DNA from 2 places in the Halomonas sp. AOP7-B1-5 genome. Region 1 is predicted to be linked to the other one. Evidence: predicted binding sites of a transcription regulator. Region 1 holds the regulator's gene; the other holds the start of a gene.
The links. Region 1 encodes LexA, which represses DNA repair genes until DNA is damaged. Its sites were predicted from a motif close to TACTGTNTANNTANACAGTA; they were not measured.

Region 2: the regulator LexA is predicted to act here: its motif matches at 1,600-1,619, upstream of ACT3XD_RS07540 (PA0069 family radical SAM protein).

Annotation. Positions count from the first base shown of each region.
Region 1 is NZ_JBQTDC010000024.1:36,665-41,744, forward strand. Features, by position in the region: gene nagZ (beta-N-acetylhexosaminidase) at 1-995, opposite strand, end outside; gene ACT3XD_RS12550 (L,D-transpeptidase) at 1,071-1,598, opposite strand; gene ACT3XD_RS12555 (TetR/AcrR family transcriptional regulator) at 1,576-2,253, opposite strand; gene lexA (transcriptional repressor LexA) at 2,571-3,245, shown strand; gene purU (formyltetrahydrofolate deformylase) at 3,411-4,265, opposite strand; gene ACT3XD_RS12570 (ribonuclease J) at 4,601-5,080, shown strand, end outside.
Region 2 is NZ_JBQTDC010000010.1:87,529-92,608, reverse strand. Features, by position in the region: gene ACT3XD_RS07545 (alkaline phosphatase) at 1-1,381, opposite strand, end outside; gene ACT3XD_RS07540 (PA0069 family radical SAM protein) at 1,640-2,725, shown strand; gene ACT3XD_RS07535 (hypothetical protein) at 2,813-3,043, opposite strand; gene ACT3XD_RS07530 (Na/Pi symporter) at 3,054-4,238, opposite strand; gene ACT3XD_RS07525 (winged helix-turn-helix domain-containing protein) at 4,442-4,753, shown strand; gene ACT3XD_RS07520 (heavy metal translocating P-type ATPase) at 4,775-5,080, opposite strand, start outside.

The sequences.
Region 1 (5,080 bases):
TCGAGCTTGGCATGCGTTCGTCGCCAGCGCCCCAGCGCCGTCAGCGCATCCAAATCAGGGCGTGCACGCCCATAGCGCAGTTTTGCAGGTCGCTTATTGGCAACCCCCTGGCAGGCATCTATCACATCCAGGGCAGCGGCGCGGTCGTTACACACCAACAACATGTCGCAACCAGCCGCGAGGGCAGCGGCGGCACGTCCACGTGGCTCGCCCGCTTCATGAGCGCCCGCCATACTTAAATCATCTGAAAAAATGCAGCCTTTAAAGCCCAGCGATTCACGCAGCATGCCCAGCCAGCTGGGTGAAAAACCCGCCGGGCGTGTATCAAACGCTCGATAAATCACATGCGCGGGCATGATGCCATCAAGCTTAGGGGCAAGTCGTTCAAAGGGGACAAGGTCGCGTTGCTTAATCGTCTCCATTGAACGCTCATCGACAGGCAAGGCAACGTGGGAATCTGCGGCTACACCGCCGTGACCAGGAAAATGCTTACCTACCGCCGCCATACCTGCCTGGTGCAAGCCTTCCACAAAGGCCGCGCCTAGTTGGGCTACGTGGTGAGGGTCACTACTAAAGCTACGATCGCCTATCACGCTGGAAATGCCGCTATCGACATCGAGTACCGGCGCAAAACTGATATCCAGCCCGCACGCGGCCATTTCCATACCTAGCAGCCAGCCCGCATCAATGGCAAGCAAGGTGCCTTCTTCGGGGTCCTGAACATAGCGCTCACCAATGCGGGCCATGGCTGGCAGCCGGGTAAGCCCCTTTTTAATGCGTTGAACGCGGCCTCCCTCTTGGTCTACCGCCAGCAGCAGATCACCGCGCACACGCCGGATATCACTGCACAGCTTGCGCACCTGGTAGGCGTCTTCCACATTACGGGCAAACAGAATGACGCCACCAACAGCGGGTTCAAGCAGTAAGCGCTTTTCAGCGCTGTTCAATCGCGGCCCTTCCAGGTCGAGCATGACCGGGCCAATAGGTTGAGTCATTATCATGGATCCAACAAAAGGGCCGGTGATTTTAGACGATCAACGCTCAGAGTCAAAAAACCTTACCTGCGACCGCTATTGATCGCTGCCATGAAGCCATACGGGGGTGCCAGGCAGCGCGCGCTCAAAGACATACAGCAGATCCTGATTGCGTAAGCGTATACAGCCATGGGAAGCCGGCGTTCCCATTGGCTGATTGGGTGGTGTACCGTGCAAATAGATATAGCGGCGCTGAGAATCAACCGAGCCTGCGCGGTTGAATCCCCGCTCCAGACCGCACAACCATAAAATGCGTGTCAAAATCCAGTCACGCGTCGGGTTTGCTTTGGCCAGCGGCGTTGAAAACACCTCGCCGGTAAAACGTCGACCTCTAAACACCGCGTTGATCGGCAGGTCCTTGCCAATCGCCGCTCGCACATAGTGCCAGCCATGTGGCGTTTGACCGCTACCTTCCTGTTGGCCTACACCTGCTTTGCCTGACGATATTTCGCATTCAAAGCACACCTTTTGCCCCTGCCACCAACGCAACTGCTGTGTATCGGTATCAATCTCGATCCAGCCAGTTTGGCTAGGTGGCAGCTCAGCTAGCGTTGGCGTTCGCATGATGCCCCTCTTCTACAGCCGGAGGTAATGGCGCGTTCATGGCGGCGACGACCACTGGCCGCAAGCGACGTACCAGATCACGCACGGTGACCTGTTCTTGATAATCTTTAGCCGCAATATCCCGTAGAGCATCCAGACCCGACAAGGTAAAGATGACGGTACCCAGCATAAAGTGTAGCCGCCAGAAGCGTTCTGAATCAGGAAGATCCGGCGTGGCCTGGCGGACCAGCTCAGTAAAGCGCGCGAACACCTCGCCATACTGCTCTTGAATATGACGCCGCAAATGCCCTTGAGCCTGGCTATAGGCCAGCCCGAGCAAGCGCATAAACACTTTTAGACTATTGCGCTCAGCGGGCACTGCCAGCACCGTTGTTGCCATGGTTTCGAGCAGTTCCTCCAACGGGATATGGCTATCGGTATAGCGAGCTTCTAGCTCGTCGAGCGCAGTATGAAAGCGCAGAGTGAAGGGATCCAGATAGCGTGAGAAGACCGCCTGAATCAAGGCTTTTTTAGAGCCAAAGTGATAGTTGACGGCCGCTAAATTGACCCGGGCTTTGCTAGTGATGTTGCGCAGCGACGTTTCAGCAAAACCACGCTCTGCAAACAGCACCTCAGCGGTATCAAGAATACGCGACACCGTATCAGATTGTGCCATTTCGGCCTCCAGAAAAACGAGTGTTTAAAACATGCCGAAATAGTATGCCATAACCCTAACGGGCTCAATCCTAGATACGAGAAGCTCCTGTAATCGATGAGAAAACTCATTAAAGTTAATTCAAACACCTCATCGCTGAATTGGGGTCGGCTGACGTTTGAGCCTAGCCGTTAGCCAAATGACGCCAGGTCCTTGTCTAACCTCTATTAAGCACTATTTTTATCCGTGTACTGGACAGAGGAACATACTGTATACTTAAACACATATTGTTCAAGCAGGCAGATACCGACTGTCTTTTATCGTTTATGGAGTTTGGTATGTCTCGACCACTCACAGCACGTCAACAGCATGTTTTTGATTTTATCGTAAAAACCATGGGTGAATTCGGATATCCACCCACTCGCGCAGAAATTGCCAAAGCGCTAGGGTTTAAATCGCCCAATGCTGCTGAAGAGCATTTGCGCGCGCTTGAGCGCAAGGGTGTGATCCGCATTATTCGCAATACATCACGCGGGATTCGTCTGCCTAACCAGGATGTTCAGGAAGTGAGCGATTCGCCTGCTCCTGTGGCGGCCAATAGTGATCTTCCCCCGGCCGGCTTGCCCGTTATTGGCGAAGTTGCCGCGGGCAGCCCCATCTTGGCGGCTGAACACATTGACCGCTACTGCCCGCTGCCAGCAGAGTACTTCACGCCCAAGGCCGACTACCTGCTGCGTGTGCGCGGCCTGTCGATGAAGGATGTTGGCATTCTTGAAGGCGACTTGCTGGCAGTGCATCGCACTGACCGCGTACGTGACGGGCAGATCGTTGTCGCGCGCCTGGAAGATGAAGTTACCGTGAAGCGCTTTAAGCGTCAGGGCCATCAGGTAACGTTAATGGCCGAAAACGCTGATTTTGCCCCTATCGAAATCGACTTGCGCACTCAGTCACTGGATATTGAAGGCGTCGGGGTGGGCGTTATCCGGGGCGGCAACGGTCAAGCACTCGGCTAATGTACCGCTTGTGGTGAGTTGGCGGCAGAGCATCGTGTTAAGAACATAATTTCTTAAGAACATAATTTCTTAAGAACAGAGAATACAGCGTCTTGATAGCCTTCAAGCGGGTGGCCATTTCCATGGCCACCCGCTTTTTTTTGGCTTAAACGCAACTACGGGCGTTTAGCTAAATACCACTGTCTTATTACCGTGAATCAATACGCGGTCTTCCAGGTGCCAGCGCAGGCCACGTGCCAGCACGGCTTTTTCCACATCGCGGCCAAAACGAACCAAATCAGTGGGTGTATGGCAATGGCTCACGCGATGGATATCCTGCTCGATAATCGGCCCCGCATCCAGCTCCTCGGTCACATAGTGACAGGTCGCACCAATCAGTTTTACACCGCGCTCATAGGCCTGATGATAAGGCTTGGCACCCGCAAAAGAGGGCAAGAAGCTGTGGTGAATATTGATCACCTGACCGGCATACCGCTCGCATAGTGACGGCGGCAGAATCTGCATATAACGTGCCAGCACGATGCAATCCGCGCGCGCATGATCGATATGCTCTTTCACTTGGGCAAACGACGCTTCTTTATTGTTCGGATCAACCGGCACATGGTGATAAGGAATACCATACCACTCGGCGATTGAACGCATGTCTTCGTGATTGGAAATCACACCGGCGATATCGCAATCCAGCTCACCCGCCTGCCAGCGATACAGCAGATCCACCAGGCAATGGGACTCACGCGAGACCATCAGTACCACCCGACGGCGCTTTTGAGTATCGACCAGCGACCATTGCATAGAAAACTCTTGAGCGATCGGTTCAAAGGCACTGCGCAACGTTTCAGCGGACATCCCTAGTGAATCAGCCAATATTTCGTAACGCATAAAAAACCGGCCCGTTTGCAAGTCAGAGTGCTGGCTGGCTTCGGTAATCGAACCGCCCTGCTGAGCTATAAAACTTGATACACGAGCAACAATGCCTACCTGATCAGGGCAGGAAACGACCAAACGATAATAATGAGACATACGGGATACTCTTTGATCTGCGAAATACTTTTGACGTAATGCAGTAGTTAGCTCAATGGATCATACAAAGGATAATGCCAAAGGCAGTTCAACGGCGCAGCGAACAGACCTATCACTGCGCCGACAATAAAGACCGCCTAGTGTACCGGAACACCTTTCACGAAGCACCGGCCGCATATGCCATGGTCATTGTTAGCCGCCCCTGCCTTCCCGTATAGTTAAGGCATTACTTTTTAGGCTTTTCATAACTGATGCATCCACCACGCGTTCAACTTCGTCCCCGCCGTCGCCCTCCTCTGCGCCTACTGCCGCTGGGTGGGTGTGGTGAAATCGGCATGAATCTAACGCTATATGGATACGACGATCATTGGATCGCGGTCGACTGCGGCATGATGATTCGCCAGGATCTGCCCAATTCACCACTTCAGGTGCCCAATCTGGATACCCCGGAGGCCCTGGGCATCACTCCCCAGGCGCTATTTATCACCCATGGCCACGAAGACCATATTGGCGCGGTTGCCTGGCTATGGCCCAAGTGGAACTGTCCAATTTATGCAACGCCGCTAGCCGCAGGCCTGTTACGCTTAAAATTCGCCGAACATCAGTTAAGCAGTACGGCCATCAAGGTAATCGAGCCCGGCGAAGCAATGGAAAGCACGCCGTTTTCGGTACGCTACATGCCTCTGACCCATTCGATTCCTGAAAGCTGCGCGCTGATGATACTGATTGGCGGCTACCGCGTACTGCATACCGGTGACTGGAAGCTGGATCCTAACCCCCTTATTGGTGACCCCATTAATGCGGCCCATTTTCGG
Region 2 (5,080 bases), on a different contig from region 1:
CCCAGTAGTGGCTGTCTGCATCCACTTCGTAGCGGGAAAGCCCTTCTTCTTGCTGAGCGATGTCATAGAAGAACTCAGCACCTGCACCGTGGGCATACAGCGGCACCAGTTCACGGGTGTGGGTGTCGGAGTGCCAACGTACCAGGGGTAGCGCACCGGCGCCCTGATTGACGACCGGGCTATAGGCATTGACGTCAGAATCAGGACCTTGCAGCAGGCCGTTGCCGTGGTCGGTAGTAACAATGATCAGGGTATCGTCCCAGGAGCTGTTGTTTTCTACCCACTCGACAGCCGCTTCAACCGCTTCGTTGAAGTCGATCTGCTCTTCGATGATACGCGGCAGGTTATTGGCATGAGCGGCCCAATCCACAGCGCCGCCTTCAACCATCAGGAAGAAGCCATTGTCGTTGCCGCTTTCGTTGGCGTTAAGCACGTTCAGGGCAGCCCCGGTCAGGGTGGCTAAGCTCGGAGAGGTATCCAGGAAGTTTCCACCGATCACGCCAGGGCGGTTGTATTGAAGGGTCTGAATGTTCTGCACCAAGCCCAGCAGCTTGTCCTTGGGCAGATCGATTTCACCGGCGGCCAGCGCTTCAAAGTCTTCCTTGCTTTCGATAAAGGCATAATCCGTTTCGCCGTCCATCAGGCGCTGGTAGTACTCTTCACCACCGATAAAGCGAAAATCGCTCTCACCGGGGTTATCGACACGCTCGCCTGCCGCATCGTAATAAGGGTGACCTGTACCGATGGCCACAGTGGCAAGGCCGGAATCAACGATTTCGCGGCCAATCGCGCTGTAGTCGTTGCGGCTTACGTTATGGGCCAGGAAACCGGCTGGGGTAGCGTGTGAAATCTGCACGGAAGAGACAACGCCTAGAGCACGGCCGCTTTCAACCGTGTATTCGCCGATATGCTTGAGCGACTCATCGTCGTTGGACCAGTTGATGGCATTGTTGAAAGTCTTCTGGCCGGACGCCAGCGCAGTCGCTGCCGCGGCGCTATCAGTGTAATCGGCGCGGGCATAGTCGTAACCGGCAAAATAGCCTTTGTAGTTACCCAGGCTGCCCTCGTAAACGGTGTCTACCGCTTCGTCGTTCCAAAGCTGGGCTGGCTCAAACGTGACCGTTCCGTCGTCGCTATTGGTGGGCATATTGGAGGTATTCAGCGGATGAGTGGCCATGAAAAGCTGCACATCAAACTCATCGTAAACTTCATGACCTAGCGCGCCATGACGGAAGTAACTTGCTGCGCGGAACGTCTCGATACCGGCACCATCGGTGACCATTAAAATGACATTTTTAGCCGTATCTTCCTGCGCTAATACCGGCGTAACCATGATTGATGCCAGTGCTAACGTAAGTGCATTTCGCTTAAAATTCTTCATTTTCATCCCTTGGCTAAATTTAGCTAACTCGTTATTCGGCTAAGCCTAACGTTCGAAAATGTCATTTCTGTGAATCTGAATTAATAAAATTAATTTTTGCTAATAAATGATTGGCTGCTTTCTACTCACTCAATAACGGGTTATTCAATAACGCCCCGCCTTAGCCATCACTTCGATAATAAATCGCCCAAGGCTTGCACGTTCAGCCACACCGCATATACTGTATATATAAACATATATAACGATAGAGGCAGGCGTATGGCGTCTCTCGGTAAACCATCAGCGCAAACTACCGTGCATAAAGGGCGTGGGGCTACTTATGATCCGCATAACCGCTTTGCGCCAACCCACAGCGTGGCGGAGGACGATGGCTGGTGGCAAGAGGAAGCCTCCACTACGTTGGTCACGGAAGTACGCGAAGAAACCAGTAAAAGTGCACTCTCCTGGAATAAATCGCCCGACCTTCCTTTTGACCGTTCGTTGAACCCTTACCGAGGCTGCGAGCACGGCTGCGTTTACTGCTACGCCCGGCCCTCTCATGCTTACTGGGATCTATCGCCGGGCCTTGATTTTGAAACCAAGCTGATTGCTCGAAACGGCTTGGTAGAGCGTTTGAGCGAAGAGTTTTGCAAGCCAGGCTATGTTTGCCGCCCTATCAATCTCTCGGGCAATACAGATTGCTACCAACCGCTGGAAGCCAAGCGCCAGTTAACGCGCCAGCTGCTTAAGCTTTTATTGGCATGCCGCCACCCGGTCACTATCGTAACCAAAAGCACTCTGGTGCTAAGGGATATTGACCTACTGGCTGAAATGGCGGAATACCGTTTGGTGCGTGTGTTTGTTAGCCTGACCAGCCTGGATGCCAATATGAAGCGCACGCTGGAACCCCGCGCCGCCTCTCCTCAGGCACGCTTAAAAGTCATCCGCGAGCTTAATACCGCAGGCATTCCTGTGGGCACTTTGGTTAGCCCGGTTATTCCAGGGCTTACCGACCACGAAATAGAGCGCATTCTGGAAGCCGCCAGCCGCGCAGGCGCACGAACAGCCACCTGGATGTTGCTACGTTTGCCTCATGAGGTAGCGCCGCTTTTTGAAGCATGGCTTGAAGCTCACTACCCCGAGCGAGCGGCGAAAGTAATGAGCCTGATGCGCCAATGCCGGGGCGGGAAGGCCTATGATGCCCAGTTTGGCAAACGCTTTCGCGGTGAAGGAATTTTTGCCGATATGATCGCCCAGCGTTTCAATCGCGCCAGCCGTCAGTGGAATTTCCAGGCACGCACCGAGCAGGGGCTGAATACCCGAGACTTTCGACCGCCCAATGCCCAAGGCGATCTCTTTTATTAGCGCTTAATAAAAAGGCATCTGATCGGCGTTCTCTGGATAGCAAAGAGTGCCTGACAAATGCCTTGAAGATACTATCTATACATAGCCTTAATTACGCCGCTCACGCAGCTCATTAAGCACCAGTGTGAAAAAGCCTCGGATCTCATCGAGTTTGGGACGCGCTTGTTCAATCAGCGTATCGAACGGCTCCAGTTCGCGCTCCTGAGCTTCTCTCTCGGCCAGCTCATCGCGTATTTCTTCAATAAGCTCGGCTGAATCATCGAGCATGGACTTGAGTTCAGCGGTCGAGGTTGAAACGATCTTTTGATGGGGCGTCATGTTTTTTACCTCAAAGCAGCGTCGTGAATGCGATCAGGATGGCCGGTATGACAATAAATACGCTTAATACCCAAGCGGCCGCCAAAGCTTTTCTTTCTGAAGCTACACGGCCTAACCATTCAGCGCCTTTTACCGGCAGCGGGCGAAGAAACGGAAGTCCGAAAATGACGACTACCGCCAATAGATTAAAGAATAGATGAACCAGAGCGATCTCAAGGGCCAATATGGCCGTGGCGCCGGTTATTGCGGTGGCTGCAAGCAGCGCCGTAAAGGTCGTGCCGATGTTAGTGCCCAAGGTGAAGGGATAAATCTGACGTAATGAGAACGCGCCTGCCCCCGCTAATGGCACCATTAAACTGGTGGTCGTGGATGAGGACTGTACTAAAAATGTTACCACCGCGCCGGAAGCAATACCGGCAACCGGACCACGCCCGATGGCTTTATGCATTATATTTTTTGCCTGTCCTACCATTAATACTCTCAGCAGCGCACCGATATAACGAATCGCTAAAAAAATCAGCGCAATGCCAAAAACAATCATGGCAATTCCACCGGCAACCGTGGGCAGGTTCATGGCCACACTTTCGACAGTAGAGGTAATCGGCTTCGTTGCCATACCGACAATATTGATGCTACCCATGGAAAGATCGGCGTCGCCGTAAAATAGAAATGCCGTGCTTTGCGCCATCTTCTCCAACGGATGAAAGATAAGTTCGATAGGCAGGAAAATAGCCACCGCCAGCAAGTTAAAAAAGTCATGCACTGTTGCTGCGGAGAACGCGCGTTTAAACTCAGCTTTATCGCGTACATGACCCAGGCTTACCAGCGTATTGGTAACCGTTGTGCCTATATTCGCGCCCATGATCATGGGGACCGCGGTGGCAACCGGCAATCCACCGGCCACAAAGGCGACGATAACCGAGGTAACGGTGGAGGATGACTGAATCAACGCCGTAGCGACAATCCCGACCATCAGGCCAACAAAGGGATTGGTGGCAAACTCAAAAAGCTGTTGGGCATGATCGCCAGCAGCTATTTTGAAACCGTTACCAATAATTGATACTGCACAAATCAAAAAGTACACCAGCAAGGCAAGCGTGAGCCACTGCCTTAATGTCCCTTTGCGCCTGACCTTTACCCTTCCACGCTGGCTGGGTAACACCTCTTGTACAGCGCTATTAATATTCTCGGCCATTTGCCACACCCTCTTGGAAGGAAAAACGCCCTGATGCCCACCTACTTCAACGAAGGATGGCGGCTATAGGTGACATAAGCGTGACAACAGCGTGGCACTATGATGTTAGTGCAAATAGAGTGGACACACATATTAAACGGTGGCTGTGGCAAAAAGCGTTCCGTATGCTTTAGCCGACGCTCATTTTTAAGGCAATCACACTTATGGCCGATGCTCTCAGCAAGACAAAATCCAGCTTCTATCGCCGTCTTTACGTGGCTTACCTGATCGATCAGGGAGTCTCTAGCGTGCCTGCGCTCGTGAGCTTCTGCGGCATGCCGCGTCGTACGGCTCAGGACACCATCACCTCGCTTGCCGAGCTGGATATTGAATGCCAATTTCAAACGACACAAGGCGAGCGCCATAACAGCGGTGAATACCGGATTATCAGTTGGGGTCCTATTGATCCTGCCTGGGTCAAGAAGCAAGCAAACCAGCTGGCCGAAGCGCTTGACTACCCCGCTCTCTCGGCTTGATTAATGTGCTGATTCAGCGGATCAGTCGCGCCAGGCAAGCCGTGCGGCGTTCAGCGTAACGCTTAATGAACTGGCGACCATGGCCAGCACCGCCACCAGCGGTGGAATGGCCATAATGATGACAAGCCCCAGTGCCAGCGTGTTATATAGCGCCGAAAGGGTTAAGTTTTGGACCATCACGTGACGGGTAGCGCGCGCGGTGGCAAGGCCCGTCACTAAACTGGCAATGCCAGGTTTTAACAGGTGCGCAGCGGCGCCTTCTCGGGCAGCGTCGCTGGCATTAAAAGGGGCCATGCCGACATCGGCGGCGGCCAGGCTTAAGGTGTC